Regions from separate parts of the Methylobacterium sp. Leaf111 genome, predicted to be linked through region 1. Evidence: riboswitches for the same ligand, from Rfam matches in the RefSeq annotation. Region 1 holds a riboswitch; each other region holds the start of a gene.

The links. A riboswitch is a leader RNA that binds a small molecule or an ion and turns the genes downstream of it on or off. The one in region 1 is predicted to bind cobalamin.
Region 2: another riboswitch for cobalamin. It lies ahead of ASF41_RS15445 (TonB-dependent receptor); the one in region 1 lies ahead of ASF41_RS11295 (TonB-dependent siderophore receptor).
Region 3: another riboswitch for cobalamin. It lies ahead of ASF41_RS03475 (CbtB-domain containing protein); the one in region 1 lies ahead of ASF41_RS11295 (TonB-dependent siderophore receptor).
Region 4: another riboswitch for cobalamin. It lies ahead of ASF41_RS05725 (TonB-dependent siderophore receptor); the one in region 1 lies ahead of ASF41_RS11295 (TonB-dependent siderophore receptor).

Annotation. Positions count from the first base shown of each region.
Region 1 covers NZ_LMNE01000015.1:31,870-37,352, forward strand. The annotation lists gene ASF41_RS11285 (iron ABC transporter permease) at 1-404, opposite strand, end outside; gene ASF41_RS11290 (ABC transporter substrate-binding protein) at 401-1,186, opposite strand; gene ASF41_RS11295 (TonB-dependent siderophore receptor) at 1,270-3,249, opposite strand; cobalamin riboswitch at 3,370-3,582, opposite strand; gene ASF41_RS11300 (recombinase family protein) at 3,947-4,630, shown strand; gene ASF41_RS24775 (hypothetical protein) at 4,920-5,483, opposite strand, start outside.
Region 2 covers NZ_LMNE01000034.1:73,338-78,820, reverse strand. The annotation lists gene ASF41_RS15455 (FdhF/YdeP family oxidoreductase) at 1-794, opposite strand, end outside; gene ASF41_RS15450 (hypothetical protein) at 1,102-1,413, shown strand; cobalamin riboswitch at 1,490-1,692, shown strand; gene ASF41_RS15445 (TonB-dependent receptor) at 1,800-3,968, shown strand; gene ASF41_RS15440 (hypothetical protein) at 4,007-4,408, shown strand; gene ASF41_RS15435 (PepSY domain-containing protein) at 4,452-5,483, shown strand, end outside.
Region 3 covers NZ_LMNE01000001.1:784,294-789,776, forward strand. The annotation lists gene ASF41_RS03455 (cobyric acid synthase) at 1-1,247, opposite strand, end outside; gene ASF41_RS03460 (hypothetical protein) at 1,244-1,960, opposite strand; gene cobO (cob(I)yrinic acid a,c-diamide adenosyltransferase) at 1,960-2,559, opposite strand; gene cobU (bifunctional adenosylcobinamide kinase/adenosylcobinamide-phosphate guanylyltransferase) at 2,556-3,089, opposite strand; cobalamin riboswitch at 3,175-3,368, shown strand; gene ASF41_RS03475 (CbtB-domain containing protein) at 3,406-3,582, shown strand; gene ASF41_RS03480 (CbtA family protein) at 3,610-4,380, shown strand; gene ASF41_RS03485 (DUF1636 domain-containing protein) at 4,373-4,813, shown strand; gene cobW (cobalamin biosynthesis protein CobW) at 4,810-5,483, shown strand, end outside.
Region 4 covers NZ_LMNE01000004.1:20,585-26,067, reverse strand. The annotation lists gene ASF41_RS05730 (peptidase) at 1-953, opposite strand, end outside; gene ASF41_RS05725 (TonB-dependent siderophore receptor) at 953-3,175, opposite strand; cobalamin riboswitch at 3,529-3,745, opposite strand; gene ASF41_RS05720 (DUF2934 domain-containing protein) at 3,917-4,105, shown strand; gene ASF41_RS05715 (XRE family transcriptional regulator) at 4,139-4,423, opposite strand; gene ASF41_RS05705 (hypothetical protein) at 5,144-5,389, shown strand; gene ASF41_RS05700 (hypothetical protein) at 5,422-5,483, opposite strand, start outside.

The DNA.
Region 1 (5,483 bases):
ATCCCGCCGAGCGGGAGGGCCAGACTGAGCGAGGCCGCGAACCCGCTGTAGAACACAATCACGGCCCCAAGGGCCGCGGCCGAGGAGATGCCGAGGATGCCGGGGTCGGCGAGCGGATTGCGCAGGTAGCCCTGCATCGCCGCCCCGGTCACCCCGAGGCTGAAGCCGACGAGTCCTCCGAGCAGGGCGCGCGGCAGGCGCAACTCCCAGAGGACGAGGGCCGGCAGGGTCGCGCGTCCGGTGAGAAGGTCGCCGGCCGCTGCCGGGATGTCGAACGGGGCATAGCCGACCGCGACGGAGGTCAGCGTCAGGATGAGCACCAGCAGGCCGAGGATGCCGACGACTGTCCGCGGTCCGGACGCCGGCTGCCTCGTCCGGAGGCGAGGCGGAAGTGGGGCGTTCATGGAGCGATCCGCTCGCGTGCGGCCGCGGCGAGCCGGGCCACGACCTCGGCGACCTGCGGACCGGGGCAGGTCCAGAGGCGGTTCGGGATCGAGACGGTACGGCCCTGCCGGCGCAGCACGTCTAGGACGGGGTGATGCAGCAGGGCGTCGGCGAGCGATGGTCTCCCGGGCTCGCCCTCGTCGAGGACGATGAGGTCGGCGTCGGCGAAGGCCGCGGCCTCCAGCGGGACCTGCCCGAAGCGGTCGCGGCCGAGTTCGGCGGCGACGTTGACGAGGCCGGCGGCGCGGATCACCGCGTCTCCGAGGCTGCCGGGAGCCACCGTGAAGGCGTTCGGACGCATGACGAGAGCCCGCAAAGGCTTGGCCGCCGGCACCACCTCGGCAAGACGCGCATCGAGGGCCGCCACCATGGCCTCGCCGCGCGTCGCGTATCCGAGCGCCGCGGCGACGGTCCGGATCTGCGCCCGCACCCCGTCGAAGTCGTTCGGCACACCGAGTTCGAGCAGCGGGAACCCGACGCGCTTCAGCAAGCCGACCGTCGTTCGCGTCGTGAAGGCGCCGGCCACGACGAGGTCGGGCCGGAGGGCGACGATCTCCTCCGACAGGCCGCGGGTCACCGCGATACCCGTGGCCTCCCGCGCCACGGTCGAGCCGCGCGGGTCGTGGGCGAGATAGGTCACGGCGGCGACCTGCTCGCGGTCGGCAAGCCGAAGGACGAGCTCGTCGGCGCAGAGGTTCATCGAGACGACGTGCCGTGGTCGGTCAGGCGCCGGGGCGGCCATTCCCCCGGTAATCGACCACGTCTGGCCGACGGCCAGCATCACCGTCAGCACCGGGAACCCCGACCGTCGTGCCATGTGCGGCCTCAAAACGTGGTCAGGCGGACGCCGCCGTACACGGCGAGGCCGGCGCCGAGGAAGCCGGTGGGGTTCTCGTAGCGACGGTCGAACAGGTTATCGACCCGACCGAACACGCTCACCGTCTCGCTCACGTCGTAGTTCACCGCCAGGTTGACCAGGGTGAAGCCCGGGTTCTTGAGCCGCGCCACCGAGAAGTCCCGGTTGCCGTCGACGAAGTGGCCCAGCACGAGCACGGTGCCGCTGACGGTCAGCCCCGGGAGGGGTGTCCAGAAGGCCGTCGCGCTGCCCTTGTGACGGGGCCGGCGCAGGAGCTCCTGGTGGGTGATCTCGTTCTTGGTCACCGTGTTGGTGTAGTCGATCCGGCCGGTGAGGGTATCTGAGAACCGGACAGCGACGAAGGCTTCCGCCCCGTAGGATACGGCCCGGCCGACGTTCTCGTTCGAGGTGAACGTCGCATTCGCGGTGATGAGGTTCTTGAAGTCGTTGGCGTAGTAGGTCGCGCCGACGAGGATACGGTCCCCCAGCGGCTGCTCGATGCCCGCATCGTAGCCGAGGCTTTCTTCCGGCCGGAGGTTCGGGTTGGCGAAGAAGTTCGAGGCGGGGAAACTCTGGAACAGTTGGCTCAGGGTCGGCGCCTTGAAGCCGGTGCCGACGCTGCCTTTGATCCGGGTCTCGGTGACGGACATGACGTAGCTCGGCGCGACGCGGAAGGTGGTGGCCGGCCCGAAGGCGTCGTTCTCGTCGTGGCGGATGTTGGCCACGAACGACGCTCGCTCGAAGGGCGTCAGCTGCACCTCCCCGTAGCCGGCCGTGTTGCCGTTGCGTGCCCGCAGGTTGCCGGCCCCGAACGGGCTCGGGTCGGTGGTCAACAGGGTCTCCTCGTCACGCTGCGCCCCGAACAGGACGAAATTGCCCGGCGAGAGCAGGTAGTCGCCGCGGTACTCGTAGCGGGTGCGCTCGCCCAATCCCGTGGTCGCGTCGGGGGTGGCCAGCGGGTCGAGAGGGCCCTGCTGCCGGTTGTAGAGGTTCGAGTAGTTGATGGCGAAGAGGTTGTGGAAGCCGGCGAACGGCGTCCACTCGGCCTCGTTGCGGGTGAAGACCTGCTGCACGTCGGCAGCGCTCCGGAACGCTGCCGGGAAGGCCGGGAAGGTGCTGAAGTCGGTGCCGGTGAACAGAAGTCGCGAATTGATGAATCGCGTGACCGAGTTGACCCGGAACGTGTCGGTGAACTGGTAGCCGAACTTCGCCGAAACGGTCTCGTTGTCGTAGAAGTTTGGATGGATCGGGCGTCCGAGCGGGACGAGGTTCGGCGGCGTCACCGGGGTCGCCGCCGCACGGAAGTGTTGGATCGAGACCGAATAGTCGAAGCCGTCCTCCGACCCGCTGATCCTGCCGCTTTGGTTGAAGGTCCCGAACGACCCGCCCTCGATGCGCAGGCTCGCCCTGGCCGGTCCCTCGCCACGTTTCGTCGTGAAGGAGATCGCGCCTCCGATGGCGTCGCTGCCGTAGAGGCCGCTCTGTGGACCCCGCAGCACCTCGATACGCGAGAGGTCGTCGGTTAGAAGCTGTCCGAAGTCGAACGATCCGTTGGGGTTCGACGGATCGGTGGCGTCGATGCCGTCGATAAGGACCTTCACGTGGTTCGAGTTCGAGCCGCGAATGAATACCGAGGTCTGACCGCCCGGGCCGCCGGTCTGCACGACGTTGAGGCCGGGGACCTGCTGGAGGGCATCCGGGACGGTGCGGCGCTGCTGGGCTTCCAGCGTGCCGGCGGTAAGTACGGTGACGCTGGAACCGACCTGGTCGATTGGGGTCGGCACGCCCGTGGCGGAAACCGATAGTTCGGATAGCGAGACCGCGGCCTCGCCTCCCCGGGGCACGTTCGCAAATGGCGCGGCGGCCTGTTGCGCGAGGACGGGAGCCGGCAGGGCGGCGCAGGCGAGCGCGAGCGTGCGCAGGCACGCGGTTCGGGAGGGGGAGGACACGGGACAAGCCTCGGGCGACGTCTGTGGCACGTCACCGCGAACGAGGCCTGGGCGCTTGCCTGTCGTGAGGACAGCCGAACGCCTCGACACCCATCAGGACACCCCGCCCGATGCGTTTCGCGTGTGACCACGACTGACGGCAGGTCTCCTGGCTCGCGGGTCACCGCCCTCTCATCGTCTTCCCAGGCCCGAAGACCCAGTGACGTGTTGATGATGGGCTCGCCGCTTACAGTTGCGGGGGCAGCCGCGGCTTCGGGGAGGCCCTTTCGGACCTCATCCTCACCGCGTTCCCTTTTGATCCTCCGGGGAGGAACCGTCGGGGACAAGGAGCGCGATCAAAGCGTCCGCCGTCAATGGCACGCAAAGGCTTTCCGACGATGTGTGCCTGGAAGGTTACAGGTCAGCACTTACGAAGGTTTGCCTCGGTGCTATGCAGCGTCCGCTTTTCAAAAATTCGGCCCGAAAGCAGACCTTCGCATAACCACCCATTGTGGTCGTTCATCTTCGTTCATCAGGTTGCCGGAAAGCGGACCTTCGGAGGACCTGCAAAGGGTCGTGGGCGGACGGTGAAGGACGACGCCACGCCCTCACGAGACTCAGTCTAGTTAGACGCTCAGACACGATTACCCTCGCTACGCGTCTATTGCACAACTCTATACGGACGTATGGTGTTGTCACAGGAGCCCGAGACACACCGATGCCCGACGCCATTCGCCCCCTGGTCGCCTACCTCCGGGTCTCCACCGACCGGCAAGGAAAGAGTGGGCTCGGCCTCGAGGCGCAGCGCGCGGCCGTCCAGGCGTTTGCGCAGGCCAACGGCTACATGGTGGTCGTGGAGTTTGAGGAAGTCGAGACCGGAAAAGGTGCCGACGCGCTGGAGCGCCGGCCTAGACTCGCGGCAGCCCTGGCTGCGGCCCGCAAGGCGAAGTGCGCCGTTGTGGTTGCCAAGCTGGACCGCCTGTCCCGCGACGTAGCCTTCATCGCCGGCCTGATGGCGCAGCGGGTGCTCTTCATCGTGGCCGAGTTAGGGGCCGACGCTGATCCCTTCATGCTGCACGTCTACGCCGCGTTGGCCGAGAAGGAGCGGGCCATGATCGCCAGCCGGACAAAGGCAGCGCTCGCGGCTAAAAAGTTGCAGGGTGTGCGCCTTGGCAACCACACCAACCTATTAGAGGCACAGGCGAAGGGCGCCAGCGCGAACCGGGCGGGGGCCGACGCATTCGCGGCCAACGTCCTGCCCGTGGTGTCCTCTATCCAGGCAAGCGGAACCATCTCGCACCGGAGGATTGCTGCGGAGTTGAATGCCCGGCGTGTACCAACGGCTCGCGGAGGCGATTGGTCAGCCGTGCAGGTTGGCCGCCTGTTGAGCCGGGCAGGCTGAAACTCAGGCCGTCCCCGCCAATTTCTAAGAGAAAATCGGGTTTTAGCCCCCCACCCCGGGCAAGAGGCTCGGCCGCCGTCAAAATAATGGGCGTCACGCGCGACCGTCCTGCGAACGGGCCGTACAAACCTTGTCCAGACAAAAAACTCGGTTCGCCCCCACCCAGGGGGTATTTCCTAAAAGGGCACACCGCCGAAAAATCCCAGAGTGAATTTCACCCTCGAATTGAGAATGCCGAATTACCCCATCGAGTCATACGCTTCTTCGAGGGGTCTCACTTCGACCGAACTTAAACCGGCGGCTCATAGCGTCCGGGTGAGCTGATACCGCGAATATCTGCCCGCTCGTATTTATCAGCGGGTATAAATTTTACGCCCTGGTCAAACAAGAAATTGCGAGCCCAGTTCTTAGACTGATTTTTCGATGGAAAAAGATTTACAGCTTGTAGAACGTCACTGTGGCTTGGATACTCAACCTCCGGAGATTCATAAGCTCCGACCATCTGCATTGTCCAAGGCGGAACGTAGAAAGTCCGAACGGTTTCGCAGGTAAATTCCAGCACTCCCGCGCAGAAAGCTTCGTCGCCAACCGAAATAGAAGCGGCTGCCTGGTGGACTAGATAACGAGCTAGCTTCGCAATATCTTCGGCACTGCCATCTGCAGGAATACGAAGAGTAGAAAGCCCCGCCCTATACATCTCGCTTGCGACTGAGTCTGCGAGACCGAGGGGACCATCCCCCTTTAAACCTTTTGGGCCAATAACAACACGAGCAAGAATTTCATGATTGCTGACGGGATTTCCCTGAGACCGTGAGCTAACCGCGTGCATTTCGCAGCGGAAAGAGCCGGGCGG
Region 2 (5,483 bases), on a different contig from region 1:
ATCTCCACGGTGTTCTGCGGGTCGGCGAAGCGCTCCAGCCCGCGCTCGCGCACGGGATTGAACACCACGACCTTCGCGCCGCGCTGGGCCGCCCGCCGCAGGTCGCCGAGCATGCGCGGATGGTTGGTGCCGGGGTTCTGCCCAACGACGAAGATCGCGTCGGCTTTCTCGAAATCCTCCAGCAGCACGGTGCCCTTGCCGACGCCGATGGCCGCCTGGAGGGCGATGCCGCTGGCCTCGTGGCACATGTTGGAGCAGTCGGGGAAGTTGTTGGTGCCGTAGTGCCGGGCGAAGAGCTGGTAGACGTAGGCGGCTTCGTTCGAGGCGCGGCCCGAGGTGTAGAACTCGGCCTGGTCCGGGTGGTCGAGCCCGCGCAGGGTGGCGCCGATTTCCGCGAAGGCGGCGTCCCAGGTCGTGGCGACGTAGCGGTCGCTGGCCGCGTCGTAGCGCATCGGATGCGTCAGGCGGCCCTCGCCCTCCAGGGCGTAGTCGGTCCAGCCGCGCAGCGCGCTCACGGTGTGCTTGGCGAAGAACTTCGGCGGCGTGCGCTTGTCGGTGGCCTCCCAGGACACCGCCTTCACGCCGTTCTCGCAGAACTCGAACGAGGACCCGTGCGCCGGATCGCCCCAGGCGCAGCCGGGACAGTCGAAGCCGTCGGGCTGGTTGGCTTTCAGCATCGCGCGCGCACCCGACAGGGGCGCCCGGCTTCCCAGCAGGTGCTTGCCGCAACTTTTCAGGGCCCCCCAGCCGCCAGCCGCGGAGGAGCGCTTCGGGGTCGCGACCGGATGATCCATGACGGGGTCCTGAGGGGCAGGGCTCGCATGGCCGACGATCGGCCGCGAAGCGGAGCAGTCTCGCCCCAGCGATATCGCGATGCACAGTGCGCGCTCAATCGCGCGAAAACGCAGGCCAGTCATGCCGTTAGGGGTCCCATGCGTTTTTTGCAGAGCCGATGAAGACCGGGTTAAAACCGTTCAAGGCCGCAATGCGGACAATCGGGACCTTCCTCTCCGGCCCCGGTCCCTGGCGGACGGCGGGTCGATCGCCTAACCCTCGGGCCGGATCGGCCGCTGGAAAGCGGGGAAGACGGGAGCGGGGGAGATGCGGACGCCGGTGAGGATCTTCGCGGCGGCGGCCGTCGGCCTCGCGGTCGGCCTCGCGTTGATGGCGCATGACCGGCAGATCGGCGCCGAATGGGCCGTGTCGGCCGAGCAGATCGCCGACGCGCAGGCCTACGGCAAGCCCGGCGTGGAGCTTCCGCCGGGCCACATGGTGACCGCGCCCCAGCGCAGCGAGGGCGCGGAGCGCCTTCCCCTGAAATGGATCCTCCTCGGCCTCGCGGCCGGTGGCGCCGTCCTGGCCGGCACGGGCCGCCGGCGCGCGCCGGCGCGGAAACCGGATGACCGACCCTGACGCCCGACGCCTGTCGCCTGCCGGGCACACCCGCCCGAAAACCCCGCGTGGCCATTGACGCCGTCGCCGCGTGTCGGGCTTCCTGGCGTCGGACGGTTCCTCCCCGGAGGATCAAAAGGGAACGCGGTGAGGAATTTTGCTCCAACGCCGCGGCTGCCCCCGCAACTGTAAGCGGCGAGTTCCTCATCAGCACGTCACTGGGTGTCTCGACATCTGGGAAGACGATGAGAGGGCGGTGACCCGCGAGCCAGGAGACCTGCCGTCAGTCGTGGTCACACGCGAAACGCATCGGGCGGGGTGTCCTGGTGGGTGTCGGGGCGGATGCCGTGCGGCATCCGGGCCGGCCTCGTTCGCGGTGACGTGCCACAGACGTCGCCCGAGGTCCCATGTCGTCCTCCCGTTCTCGATCGTTTCCCCGTTCACGGCCCACCGCCCGATCCTGGCTCCTCGGCGCCTGCGCCGGTTTCCTGCCCTACGGCGCCGGGATTCCGGACGCGTTCGCCGAGACTGCGCAGGCGGACCTCGCCGAATTGTCCGTGACCGCCGAGGCCCCGGCCAGCGGTGGCCGCGGGCCAGCCGCCCATGCGGGATTCGTCGGCGGCGTCACCGGCATCGGCGGCGGCCTCCGCAGCGTCGATGCGGCGAGCGCCGGCGTGATCTCGGGGGCGGCACTCAACAGCCGGCCGATCACCCGGCCCGGCGAGGCGCTCGAGAGCGTGCCCGGCCTCATCGTCACCCAGCATTCCGGGGAGGGGAAGGCCAACCAGTTCTTCCTGCGCGGGTTCAACCTCGACCACGGCACCGACATCGCGCTTCACGTGGACGGCATGCCGGTGAACATGCGCACCCACGCTCACGGCCAGGGCTATGCCGACCTGAATTTCCTGATCCCGGAACTCGTCGGCGCGGTCGAATTCCACAAGGGACCCTACTTCGTCCGCGACGGCGACTTCGCCTCTGCCGGCTCGGTGCGGATCGACTATCTCGACACGGTCGCGCGCAACCTCGCGCTGACGTCGCTCGGCAGCTTCGGCTACAAGCGCGCCCTCAGCATCGCCTCCGCGCCCCTCGGCGAAGGCCACCTGCTCGTGGCCGGCGAGGCCCAGACCTATGACGGCCCCTGGGACGTGCCCGACCGCCTCGCCAAGCTGAACGCCGTCGTCCGCTACAGCCAGGGCACGGCCCTCGACGGCTTCGCGCTGACCGGCATGGCCTACTGGGCCAAGTGGAACGCCACCAACCAGATCCCGGAGCGCGCCGTGGCGGAGGGGATCATCGGCCGCTTCGGCTCCCTGAATCCCACGGACGGTGGCGACACCGGCCGCTTCTCCCTCTCGGGCCGCTGGAGCCGGACGAGCGACGCCGGCATCACCCGGGCGAGCGGCTACGTCATCCGCTACGGCATGAACCTGTTCAACGACTTCACCTACTTCCTCAACGATCCGGTGAACGGCGACCAGTTCCGCCAGCGCGACAGCCGGGTGCTCGGCGGCGGCGAGGTCAGCCACACCGTCGAGGGCACCCTGTTCGGCTTGGCCGTGGAGAACGAGATCGGCCTCCAGACCCGCACCGACGCCATCCGGGTCGGCCTGTTCAACACCACGGCGCGGCAAACCCGCTCGACCGTGCTCGATGACCGGGTGCTGGAGGCGAGCGCGGCCCTCTACGTCGAGAGCCGGATGCGCTGGACCGACTGGCTGCGCACCAGCGTCGGCGTGCGCGCCGACGGGTTCTCCGCCGATGTCCGCTCGGACACGCCGGCCAATTCCGGCACGGCCCGGGACGGGATCGTCAACCCGAAGCTCGGCCTCGTGCTGGGACCCTGGTTCGACACCGAGGTGTTCGTGAATTACGGGGGCGGCTTCCACTCGAACGATGCCCGCGGCGTCACCGCGACGGTGGATCCGGCGAGCCCGCTCTTCAACATCAGCCGCTCGCCCTTCCTCGTGCCTTCGACGGGCTCGGAGATCGGCCTGCGCAACCGCAGCCTCGCCGGGCTGGAGACGGCGGTGACGCTGTTCCAGCTCGACTTCGCCTCCGAGAACCTGTTCCAGGGCGACAGCGGCACCACCGAGCCGAGCCGTCCCACCCGCCGCTTCGGCGTCGAATGGACCAACCGCTACGCAGTGACGCCCTGGCTTTCCCTGGAGGGGGACCTGACGGTGACGAATGCCCGCTTCGCGGATCACGACCCCGTCGGCAACCGGGTCCCGGAGGCGCCCACCACCATTGCCTCGGCCGGTTTCACCTTCGGCGAGGGGCCGGGCTGGTTCGGAGCGATGCGCCTGCGCTACTTCGGGCCGCGGCCGCTGATCGAGGACAATTCGGTGCGCTCGCGCCCGACGGCGCTGGTCAACGGGCGGGTCGGCTACAACTTCGACAACGGAATCAGCCTGTCCCTCGACGTGTTGAACCTGACCAACGCCCAGGCCGATCAGATCACCTACTTCTACACCTCCCGTTTGCCCGGCGAGGCGGCGGACGGCGTCGCGGACCGGCACTTCCACCCCGTCGAGCCGACGGCGGTACGCCTGACCCTGGCGGGGCGGTTCTAGATCACATGCCGGGTGAAAGTCTGTGAGATGACTTTGCCATGTTGACGAAGCGTGGAACCACAGCTTACGCGGCTGTCATGCGTACTTGGCGGCCAGATTGGGGATTCTGCCGTGCGGTCATCGCCCTGACCGTCCTCTACGCGCTTTGCCTGCAGGCGTTGCTGGGCTCCATGGCGCCCGTGCCCCAGCTGAGCTTCAACACCATCATCTGTGCCGAACACGCCGGAACGGACGCTCCGGCGGACGCGGCACTGCCCTGTCGTCATTCGTGCTGCACCCTGGTGCAAGCCGTCATGGTGCCCGTTCTGGTTCTCGCCTTCGTCGCCGTGCGCTGGTCGCCCGGCGATGCGGTGCTCCGCGCCTGGCGGACCGGAGACCCGGGAACCGCACGGGCGCCGCCCGATCCATCCGTCAGTCCCCGAGGTCCGCCGACCGCCTGATCGATCCGTTTGTCCCAGATCGCTCCGTGCCGGACCCCCAACCATGTCTCAGTCCCTCCAGGGTGACGCGACGGCCTTCCGCGCCGTCGTTTCTGCCCGCCCGATGCAGGATGCCGTCTATCGCGCCGTCTGGCGCTGGCACTTCTACGCCGGCCTGCTCTGCCTGCCCGTCCTGATCCTGCTCTCGGTCACCGGCTCGCTCTACCTGTTCAAGGACGAGGTCAACGCGACCCTGTTCGCGTACCGGACAAGGGTCGCCGTGCAGGCGAGCTCGCCCGTGGGTGTGGACGTCCTGCTGTTCAACGCCTCCGAGGCCGTGCCGACCGCCGTACCGGTCTCGTTGACCGAGCCCGCCGATCCGTCCGCCTCCGCGGTCGTGACGATGGCCGAGGGATCCCGCAGGATCCTGGTCTATCTCAACCCATACGACGGCTCGGTGCTGGACCGGGTCGCCCGGGACGACGAGTTCATGATGGTGGTGCGAGGCCTGCACAGCCTCGCCTACTTCGGACCGGTGGCCAACGGACTCATCGAGGTCGTGGCCGGGTTCACGATCATCCTGGTTCTGACGGGCTTCTATCTCTGGTGGCCGCGCCAGCAGGGCGGCGGGGTCGTGCGCCTCCGCGGCACGCCGCGCAGGCGCGTGTGGTGGCGCGACCTGCACGCCGTCACCGGCTTGGTCGCCGGGGCCGGAATCTTCTTCCTCGCCCTGACCGGGCTGCCCTGGTCGGCCTGGTGGGGCCAGCATCTGCGCACCTGGTCCAACGCGGCCGGCGTCGGGCAGCCCAGCGCCCTCTGGGCCAACAAGCCCGTGTCGACCGTGCCCATGCGGGAGATGCTCACCACCACCGGATGGGCCATGGAGGACGCTCCGCTTCCGACCTCGCAGCCGGCCGCCACCCCCACCATCGGGCTCGCGCGCGCCGTCGACATCCTGCGAGCCCTCAGGATGCCGCGCGGCTTCGAGGTCTCCCTGCCGTCGGGGGAGACCGGCGTCTACGCCGCGGCCGCCTACCCGAAGGACGTGACGGGGCAGCGGATGATCTCCCTCGACCAGTACACCGGCACGCCGCTG
Region 3 (5,483 bases), on a different contig from region 1:
CCGTCGAGGCGCCCGTCCGCGAGCCGGATCGCCGGACGCGCGGTGTCCGGCCCGGTGGTGTCGCCCACATGCATCTCGTAGCCCGAGAACGGCACGCCGTCCGGCTGGCTCGTGCCGGTCACGGCGGCCAGATGCTTCACCGGCGTCATCACGGTCTCGACGTCGAGGAGCCCGAGACCCGGCACGGAGCGGGGCGCACCCTCGATGCCGTGCGGGTCGTCGATGCGCCGGCCGAGCATCTGGTAGCCGCCGCACAGCCCGAGCACCCGCCCGCCGCGCCGGACATGGGCGCGCAGGTCGATGTCCCAGCCCTCCGCGCGAAAGGCGTCGAGGTCGTCGATGGTGGTCTTCGAGCCCGGCAGGAGCACGAGGTCGGCCACCGGGATCGGCTCGCCCGGGCGCACCAGCACCACCGCCACGTCGGGCTCGGCCCGAAGCGGGTCGAGGTCGTCGAAATTGGCGATGCGCGGCAGCACCGGCACGGCAACGACCCTGCGCCGGGCCGATCCGGTGTCCGAGCCCGCGAGGCCGAGGGCGTCCTCCGCCGGCAGGCGCGCCGCGTCGGGAAAGTGCGGGATCAGCCCGAAGCTCGGCCAGCCGGTCGCCTGCGCGATGGTGGCCATGCCGTCGGCGAACAGGCTGGGATCGCCGCGGAAGCGGTTGACGAGGAAGCCCCGGATCATCGCGGCGTCCTCCGGGTCGATCACCGCCTTGGTGCCCACGAGGCTGGCGATGACGCCGCCCCGGTCGATGTCGCCGAGCAGGATCACCGGCGTGCCGGTGGCGCGGGCGAATCCCATATTCGCGATGTCGCCGGCCCGCAGGTTGACCTCGGACGCCGAGCCCGCCCCCTCCACCACCACGAGGTCGGCTTGCGCCTTCAGGTACGAGAAGCTCTCCAGCACGGAGGCGAGGAGACGCGGCTTCCAGGCCTGATAGTCCCGCGCCCTGGCGGTGCCGACCATGCGGCCCTGGACCACGACCTGGCTGCCGGTCTCGCTCTGGGGCTTCAGCAGCACCGGGTTCATGTGCACCGATAGCGCCACCCCCGCCGCCCGCGCCTGCAACGCCTGGGCCCGCCCGATCTCGCCGCCATCGGCGGTGACGGCGGCATTGTTCGACATGTTCTGCGGCTTGAAGGGCCGCACGGCGAGCCCGCGCCGCGCGAAGACCCGGCACAGCCCGGCCACGATCAGCGACTTGCCGACATCCGAGCCGGTGCCCTGGATCATGAGGGCGTGGGTCATGGCTGCGGCCCGTCCGACGGGGATGCGGCGCAGGCCGGATCGGCGGGCCGCGCGGCGCGACGAAAGGCCAGGATGGCGGCCCCGTAGGTCTCGACCACCTCCGAGAACGGCACGCGCTCCGCCGTGAACAGCACGGCCCGGTGCCGGAACAGATGGTCGGGAATCGCGAGGTCGCCGCAGGTCGACGCCGGGGGCGGCGCCTGCTCCCACCCTTGCGGCAGGGGCTGCCACAGGAGTTCCGCCCCGATGGTCTGCCGCGTCGTGCCGAGGGCCTGGACCGCCCGGCCGAACGGCGTGTCGGTGGTCTCGAGCAGGCGGTTCATCTCCGGGGTCAGGCGCTCGGGCACGTACCAGTTGTCCGCCTCCGACAGGACGTGGTCGCCGCAGGCGAGCCGCACCTGACGGTAGCGGAGGACGGTGTCGGGGCCGGCATTCAGGCGCCGGCGCGTCTCCTCCGAGGCGGGCTTGTCCGCGCCGCGCTGCCGATTCGCCGCGAGCCGCGGCGTCGCGGCCATGCCGTGCTCGGTGCACCAGCCTTCGAGGGTCGCGGTGGCGGAGCGGCTGGCGAGCAGCCGGGCGTTCAGGCCCTCCACCACCGCCAGGGCCTCGACGCGGCCGAGATAGCTGGCCGGCCAGGCCGGCGCGGTTTCAGCGTAGGCCGGATGGATGCCCGACAGGACAAGGAGCCCGACCGGGCCGAGGACGAAGCGCATCAGAATTCGATGCCCACCTGCGCCTTCACCCCGGCGGCGAAGTGATGCTTCACGACCGCCATCTCGGTGACGAGGTCGGCGGCCTCGATCAGGGCCGGCTTGGCGTTGCGGCCGGTGACCACGACGTGGAGGTCCGGTCGGCGCGCCCGGAAGGCCGCCACCACGGCCTCGAGATCCAAGTAGTCGTAGCGCAGGGCGATGTTGAGCTCGTCCAGCACCACGAGGCGGATCGTCGGATCGGCCATGAGGTCGAGGGCCTTGGCCCAGGCGTGCTCGGCGGCGGCGATGTCGCGGGCCTTGTCCTGGGTTTCCCAGGTGAAGCCCTCGCCGAGGGTGTGCCAGTCGATCCGGTCGCCGAAGGCCGTGAGGGCGTGCTTCTCGCCGGTGTCCCAGGCACCCTTGATGAACTGCACCACGCCGACGCGCCAGCCGTGGCCCAGCGCCCGCAGCATCAGCCCGAGGGCCGCCGTGGTCTTGCCCTTCCCCGGCCCGGTGTTGACGATGAGGAGCCCCTTCTCAATCGTCTTCTCCGCCACCTCGGCATCCTGGACGGCCTTGCGCTTCTCCATCTTTTCGCGATGGCGGTCGGCGTCGGTCATGGGGTGGCTCCGGGTTGGGGTTTCACGATCAGGGGCAGGCCCGCCACCGTGAGGACGACGCGGTCCGCCTGGGCCGCGAGGCGCTGGTGCAGGCGCCCCGCCGCATCGCGGAAACGGCGGGCCAGCGCGTTGTCCGGCACGATCCCGAGGCCGACCTCGTTGCCCACCAGGACCACCGGGCCGGAGGCCGCCGCGCAGGCCGCGAGCAGCGCGGCGGTGGCGGCGTCCACGTCGGCCTCCGCCAGGATCAGGTTGGTGAGCCAGAGGGTGAGGCAATCGACCAGCACCGGCCCGGTCGCGGCGGCGACCGCCTCGGGCAGGGCGAGCGGCACGTCCTGCGTGATCCAGCCGTCCGGGCGGCGGGCGCGGTGGAGCGCGATGCGCTCGCGCATCTCGTCGTCCCAGGCCTGGGCGGTGGCGAGGTAGAGCCAGGGCCGAGGCTGCGCCTCGATCAGCCCCTCGGCATGGGCGCTCTTGCCGGAGCGCGCGCCGCCGAGCACGAGGGTCAGTCTGGGTGGAGGATGCGGCATGCGGCCTGCTGTGCCCGAAATCGAGGTCCCGGGTCAAAGGCGGGAATCCGATCCGGGCCGCGTTGTCAGCAGATCGGCAACCGCGTAGAAGCGTGGACCGGACGGTGCCCCGGCGACGGGGTGAAAAGGGAATGCGGTGAGGGGGCGACCTCGAAACCGCAGCTGCCCCCGCAACTGTGAGCGGAGACGGGACTGCCATCAGCCACTGGAGCGATCCGGGAAGGCGGCAGGACCAGCGACCCGCGAGCCAGGAGACCTGCCGTCCTCCCGCTCGATGCTTGACGGCCGCCGGCGGGGCGGCCAGGAGATGAACCCGATGTCGACCAACACCCTCGTCCTGACCGGCACCCGCACCAACGAGCGCCTCGGCGCCGTGCTCGTGGCCGCCTTCCTCGGCCTCGGCCTCGTGTTCATGGCAGGCTTCGCCCCCGCGATGGCGCTGCACAACGCGGCGCACGACTTCCGCCACAGCCAGAACTTCCCCTGCCACTGAGCGTCTCCGCTTAAGGCAGACAATCCCATGATCATCCGGCTCGTGTCGGCGGCCCTGGTCGCCGGCTTCCTCGCGGCCGTCGTCGCGACGGGCCTGCAGCTCGCACTCACCTCGCCGCTCATCATCGCGGCCGAGCGCTACGAGACGCAGGCCTCCGCCGCCCCCGTTCGGCCGACCCCCGCCTCGCTGATCGTCCGCGTCCATGGCGGTCACGATCACGGCACCAAGGATCCCTCGGTGGCGGGCGGCGAGGTCGCGCCCGACTGGCAGCCCGGCCCCGGCCTGCCGCGCATGGCCTTCACCGCGCTCGCCACCCTGGTGGGCGGCGTCGGCTACGCGTTCCTGCTCGGTGCCGTGCTCCTGGCCTGCAACCGCGAGCCCAGCCCCGAGACCGGCCTGCGCTTCGCCATCGGCGGCTTCCTCGCGGTGGCGCTGGCCCCCGCCCTCGGCCTCGCGCCGGAACTCCCCGGGATGGAGGCCGCGCCGCTGGCCGACCGCCAGTTCTGGTGGGTGATGACCGCCGCGGCCACCGCCATGGGGCTCTACCTCATCGCGATCCGGCGGGCGCCGATCACCATCGCGGGCGGCATCGTGCTCCTCGTCGCGCCCCATCTCGCGGGTGCGCCGGAGGCGAGCCACGCCGCCTCGAACCTGCCGGCCTCCTACGCCGCGCAGTTCGCGGCGCGCTCGCTGGGCATCGCCTTCGTGTTCTGGGCGGTGATCGGGCTGGCCTATGGCTGGGCCTGGGGGCTGTTCGGCAAGACCCGGCCGACCCACGCGCGGCCGACCCATGCCTGACCACATGCCCAACCCGCGGCCTGACACGGACCACGCCGCCGTCACCCTCTACGTCTGCGCCACCTGCCGGACGGCCGGCGACGCCTCGGAGCCGCGGGCTGGCGCCCGCCTGCTCGCCGCGCTTCAGGACGCCGTGAGCGCCGGCGGCCACCCGGGCATCACGGTCGAGAGCGTCGAATGCCTCTCGGTCTGCAAGCGCCCCTGCACGGTGGCGGTGGCCTCGCAAGGCCGCTGGACCTACGTCTACGGCGATCTCGACCCGGTCGCGTCGGCCGGCACCATCCTGGACGGCGTGGCGCTCTATGCCGAGACGCCGGACGGCATCGTGCCGTGGAAGGCCCGGCCGCAGGAATTCCGCAAGGGCGTCGTCGCCCGCCTTCCCCCATTCCCGCCGCCCGTCGCGGCGCCCCCCCTTCCGGACGCCGCCGAATGACCCTCGTCGCCAAGATCCCCTGCACCATCGTCACGGGCTTCCTCGGGGCCGGCAAGACCACCCTGGTGCGCCACCTCGTGGAGAACGCGAACGGCCGGCGCCTCGCCATCATCGTCAACGAGTTCGGCGACATCGGCTTCGACGGCTCGTTCCTGGCCGCCTGCGGCATCGAGGGCTGCGGCGACGAGGACATCGTCGAGCTCGCCAACGGCTGCATCTGCTGCACCGTGGCCGACGATTTCGTGCCGGCCCTGAACAAGCTCCTCGACCGGGCCGATCCGCCCGAGCACATCCTGATCGAGACCTCGGGCCTCGCCCTACCCAAACCCCTGGTCCAGGCCTTCCAGTGGCCGGCGATCCGCTCGCGGGTGACGGTGGACGGCGTGGTCGCGGTCATCGACGGCCCGGCCGTGGCCGCCGGCTTCTTCGCCGACGATCCGGCGGCGCTCGCCGCCCAGCGCGCTGACGACGCAAGCGTCGACCACGACAATCCCCTCGAGGAGGTGTTCGAGGACCAGCTCCTCTGCGCCGACCTCGTGGTGATGAACAAGGCCGACCTCCTCGACGAGGCCGGGCGCGCCAAGGTCCGGGCCGAGGTCACCGAACACCTGCCCCGCGCGGTGAAGATGGTGGAGGCCGAGCACGGCCGCCTCGACCCGCGCGTGATCCT
Region 4 (5,483 bases), on a different contig from region 1:
ATCCCCGGCCGCGCCAGGCCGTCGAGGGCCGCGCGGCCGACCGCGGCCGGGGGCCCGGCATAGGCCGCCTGCAGGGCCGCCGGGGGCGTGCGGGGCGAGAACCAGTGGTTCGGGTTCATGGAGAGCCAGCCGCTCGCCACGAAGCTGAGGAGGCTCAGGCCCCCGAGGGTGCCGAGGAGGTGGTGCCAGCGCCCGAGGCCGCGATAGGGGCTCACCCCCGCGGCGTAGGGCCGGTACAGGCGCAGGCGCCAGATCCCCAGGGCGAGGCCGCTCAGCACCCCGGCGGTGGCGAGGCCGGAGACCCACAGCACGGTGCCGCGCCAGAGTTCGCCCCGCGCCCGCAGGGGCGTGGGGTAGAACCAGTGCGGGATCGCCCCGAGCCAGTTCCACAGGCGCTCCCGGCGGGTGGTGTCGAGGACGACCGCGCCCGTGCGGGCCGAGACGTAGAGCTCGGTGCCGGCCGCGTCCCCGAGCGCCACCACGTGGAAGGGGCGCACCGGGTCGTAGCGGTCGCGCACCGTCCATGGGTCGCGGGTCACCGCCCGCACGGTGGCGCCCTCGCCGAACGACGCCCGGGCGGCCGCCCCGTCGATCTCGCCCAGGGCCTGCCCGGTCTCGGCCGAGACCACGTGCCGGGCGTCGTCGCGGGTGGTGACCTGATAGACCGGCGCCCCGCCCCGCATGGACAGGCTGAGGCCGCCGGGGGCCGGGTCGAGCCCGGCCCGGGCCAGGGCCGCGTCCGGGCCGAGGAGGACCCGGTCCCAGGCGAGGGGCGCGAGGCGGGACAGGCGCTCGGCCTCCTTCAGGGCCGGAAACGCCACGTAGAGCATCACCAGCCCCGACAGCACCCAGGCGGCGAGGAACAGCCCCGTGGCGATGCCGAGCCAGCGGTGGCCGAGGATCAGCCCGCGCTTCAGGGGCTTCAGGAAGGCCCGTTTCGGAGAGGCCCGCATCAGAACCGGACGCTGTAGGCGACCTCGACGGAGCGAGGCCGGCCCAGCAGCCAGTTGGTGCCGACCCCGTTCACCGCGTTGCCGCTGATCGCGTAGATCGTGTCGAACAGGTTGTAGGCGCGCAGCGACAGGCGCGAATCCGGCGTGACCTGGTGGTCGAGCCCGGCATTGACCAGGGTGTAGGCCGGGCGCTTCGCCTGGTTGCCGAAGTCGCTGAAGGTCTCGCCCACGTGCTGCAGGCCGACCCGGGCCTCCCAGGCCGGGGCGAAGGCGTAAGTGACCCAGAGGTTGCCGACGCGCTCCGGCACGTCGATGGGCTGGCGCCCGGCATAGGACACCACCGCCCCGCCGACCGCCTGGTCGAAGGTGTCGTACTGGGCGTGCAGCAGCGCCAGGTTGGCGTCGATGCGCCAGGCCTCGGAGAGGTGCAGGCTCAGGGCCGCCTCGACGCCGAGGGAGGATTGCTGCCCGACCTGGGTCGAGAGCGTCGGCTGGCCCGGTACCGCCGAGATCAGGTTGTCCTTGACGATGCGGTAGCCGGCCAGCGTCCACTCGGCCCGGCCGTCCCAGGCCACGCCCTTGGCGCCGACCTCCACCTGCTCGCCGGTGGAGAGCCGGAAGTTGGCGAGACTCTGCGACAGGGAGATCAGGCTGCCCACCGGATCGGTGGCGGTGGCGTACTGGGCATAGAGCGCCAGCAGCGGCGTCGGGTTGTAGACGGCGCCGAAGCGGTAGCTCAGCGCCCGGAAGTCGCGGTCGAAGGTGTTGCCGGTGACGAGGTCGGTCCGCTGCAGCACCGGCGCGTCGTAGCGCACGCCGGCCAGGAGCGAGACCTGGTCGGACAGGATCAGGCGGTTCTCGGCGAAGACCGAGGCCTGGCGCGTGCTGGTGGCGTAGGCGGGCCGGGCGCGGCCCTCGGCCGGGAACAGGCCCGGGTCGTAGGCGAAGGGATCGACGCTGGTGGTGGTGTCGAAGTAGAAGTTGTTGGTGTGCCGGAAGGCGATGTGGTTCACGTCGAACCCGGCCAGGAATTCGTTGCGGAAGCCGAACAGGGTGCCGCGGAAGGTGGCGTCGAGGCGATTCCCGATCTGCTCCTGCTGGTGGTAGATCTCGAGGTAGTCGGAGCGGTCGATCCGGCCGGTGCCGCGGTTGAAGGCGTATTGCTCCACGTCCCGCCACTGGCGCCGGCTCTGGAGCCGGTAGGCGGTGTTGCGGACCGTGACGTCGGCGCTCGGCGTCCACTCGGCGCGCAGTTGCGTCCAGTTGTCGGTCCAGAGGATCTGGGCGTCGCGGACGTTGTAGTTGTTGAACCGGAGGGCGTCGCGGATGCGCCCGTCGACGAGGGGCGTGCCCCAGTAGCGGGCCGGCTCCTGATAGCCGAAATCATGGCTCAGGGTGACGGCGAGGTCCGGCGTCGCCTGCAGGGTCAGGGCGCCCGAGACCGCGAGGTTGCGGAAGCTCCCGTCCGGGGCGATCCAGCCCTCGGCCCGGTTGCCGCTGATGTTGAGGCGGTAGGCGAGCGCCTCCCCGATCGGGCCGCCGGAATCCAGGGCCAGACGCGCCAGACCGTCCGAGCCGACCGCCGCGCGGGCCTCGTTGAGGGGCGTGAAGACCGGCTTCTTGGTGACGACATTGATCACGCCGCCGATGGCGCCGTCGCCGTAGAGCACGGAGGCCGGCCCGCGCAGCACCTCGATGCGCTCGACGTTCCAGGTGTCGAACGGGAAGGTGACGGTGCCGGCGCCCACGAACAGGCGGGTGCCGTCGTAGAGCTGCTGGATCGAGTTCGGGCCGGAAAAGCCCCGGGCCGTGAAGGCGCCGTTGCCGTTGCCCGGCGCCGCCACCGTGGTGATGCCGGTGGCGTTCTGGGTGACGGCCTCCGCCACCGTGTTCTGGCCGCGCAGCCGCGTGGTCTCGCCCGCGATCACGTCGACGCTGGCGGGGGTCTCCAGGGCCGTCAGGCCGAGGCGGCTGGCGCTGCGGCCGGGGCTGCGCAGGTTGAGCCCCTCGGCGGGCGCCGGGCCGCCCCGCCCGGAGCCCGCGACCTCCAGGGTATCCAGGGTGACGGCCGGGGGGACCTCCCGGGTCTCGGCCTCGGCGGAGATCGGCAGCAGGCCGCCGAGCAGGGCCGCCAGGGGCAGGACGTGTCGCGACGGCAAGGTCGGGCCTTGCCGCGACCCGCGCGCGTTCGCGGTTCGGGACGGGATGGGGGCGACGGGCATAGGGTAACGGGATGTGGGGTAACTGGACGTGGGGCAACCGGACATGGGGCAACCGAACAAGGGCGCGGGCATCGGTCGGGGCCGACCTGCCGTCTCCGCTAGACTGAATGTTATAACATTACAATTGGCAAGCGGGGCCCGGGGCCGGCGTGTCCGCGGCGCAGCCGTCACCGGGCCGCGCGGGGCGGCCGGAGGGAGCATGCGGGAGCAAGACTTGCGGGCGAGGACGGGCATCGACGGGACGGCTGACGCGACGAGTCGCGCGGAGTGGCACGTCACCGCGAAGAGGTCGGTCCGTTCGCGGCAAGCGAACGCCCCGACACCCACCAGGACACCCCGCCCGATGCGTTTCGCGTGTGACCACGACTGACGGCAGGTCTCCTGGCTCGCGGGTCACCGCCCTCCCATCGTCTTCCCAGGCCCGGGTCCTGACGGACCGTTCACCCAGTGACGTGTTGATGAGGAGCTCGCCGCTTACAGTTGCGGGGGCAGCCGCGGCCTCGGGCTCTCGCCCTCACCGCGTTCCCTTTTGATCCTCGTTAAAGAGGAACCGTCGCGGGTAAGCTAGGCCGTTTCCGGCGCCGCCGTCAAATCCCCCGGGGTTCGGCAGCCTGCCCTGCGAACGGGGCGACCGGGGCAGCCTCGCGCGGATCGGGGGACAAATCCCGCCGTGGAGCGTTGGCCCCGCAGGGAGAACCGGGCTGTGACGCTGTGACCGAGACTGAAGGAGCAGAGAGCACGATGTCCGAGGATGGGATCACTTTCGAGCGGATCCGCGAGCGCGCCCATGAGATCTGGGAGCGCAACCACCGCCCCGAGGGGTTCGAGGTCGAGTTCTGGCTGATGGCCGAGCGGGAGCTGCGGGCCGAGCGCGCCCGCAACGCCCCGAAGTCGGCCGCACAGGCGCAGGAGGACGCCGCCTGTCCCTGACGGCGCCGGGGACGGGCTCGGGGGCGGGTCGCCTCAGCCGCTCGCCGCCACCGCGTCGTGGTCCGCGAACAGGATCGCGTGGGTGAACGGGCCGTCGACGCGAATCGGGGCCCGGACGAGGGCCTTGACGGGGACGTCGCGGACGGCCGCCCAGGCGCGGTAGCAATTCGGTGGGATCCGTCCCCGTCCGGTCTCCAGCTGCGAGAGGACAGTGTCGTATTCGGCCCCGACCACAGTGGCGAGCGGGTGCCGGCATAGGCCGCGCGCCGCGCGCAGGGGCTTCAGGAAGCGACCGCCCTCCCGGCCCGGTTCCGACACCCCCGCCGAATCCGGGCGTTGGCGGTGAGCAGACACGTGGGACATCCCTCCTCAAACAGCATGGGGAGGGCGCGATCACGGCAGTACCGCAAATCCCTCGGAGAGCAGGACCCGGGCGCCTGATCGGAGGGCGCAGGCCCGGCCGGCGCCGCCGCGACGCCGCGGGCGGGGGCGCCGTTCGACGCGCCTGATCCGGCGGCGACCGCCGGGCTAGTCGGAAACAGTCCGGACTGCGCCGTGATCCGTGGATCGGGACTTTCCGTTCGGGAACGCTCCGTTCCCGCGTCGCCTGCGCCCGCACCGGATGTGCCGCGCGCCGTGAGGGCGCGGGCGACGCGGTCGGTGCTGAGCGACGGCTTAGCGCGCGATACGGCCCGTGCGGGCGACGGCGATCGCCTTCGGGTTCTTCATCGAGCGGTTGCTGGAGAAAACCAACGATCCCGAACCGCGTGTCGACGGGCCCGCGATCCCGCCGCGGCGGGCCGCCTTCGGCCGCGCCGTGCACGGGGTCTCGACCCTCACGATCCTGGGGCTGAGGTTCGGACTGACTCTAGCCTGGGTCGTCTTCCTGTGTTGGGTCGCTCACGGAGTGCTAAGGTTGATAATGGACTAACGACCGCAGTGCAGCTGAAATTGTGCAAAGCACAAAAGTGCTGTTTATTTCCGCTTGTGTCCTCTCAATACCTAGGTAGTCTACCTTCCGGTGTCGTTGGTGCGCAAATGCTTCTGATCTGTTTTGCCTCGCTCGGAGCTGCCGCAAGCCAGGCCGTGCGCCTGCCGGGTCTTCTGGTGATCGTATCGCTGATGGCGGTGGCGATCGGTATCGAGGGGGCCCTGGAGCAGCGTGCCCTCGCGATCGTCCTGACCGATGCGATCTGGATGCTCGTGGCGGTGGAGGCGTCCTATGTCGCGGCCTCGCTGCTCTGGACGTCCGAGGCCTCGCCCGCCGAACCCCGGAAGGCGTGAACCTTCGGGGCGTCCGGCTGAGCCGGCGCGCCCTACCGGAACGGGGGCTCGGGCTTGAGCAGATAGCGGGCGACGATCGTGCCGCCCAGCGCGC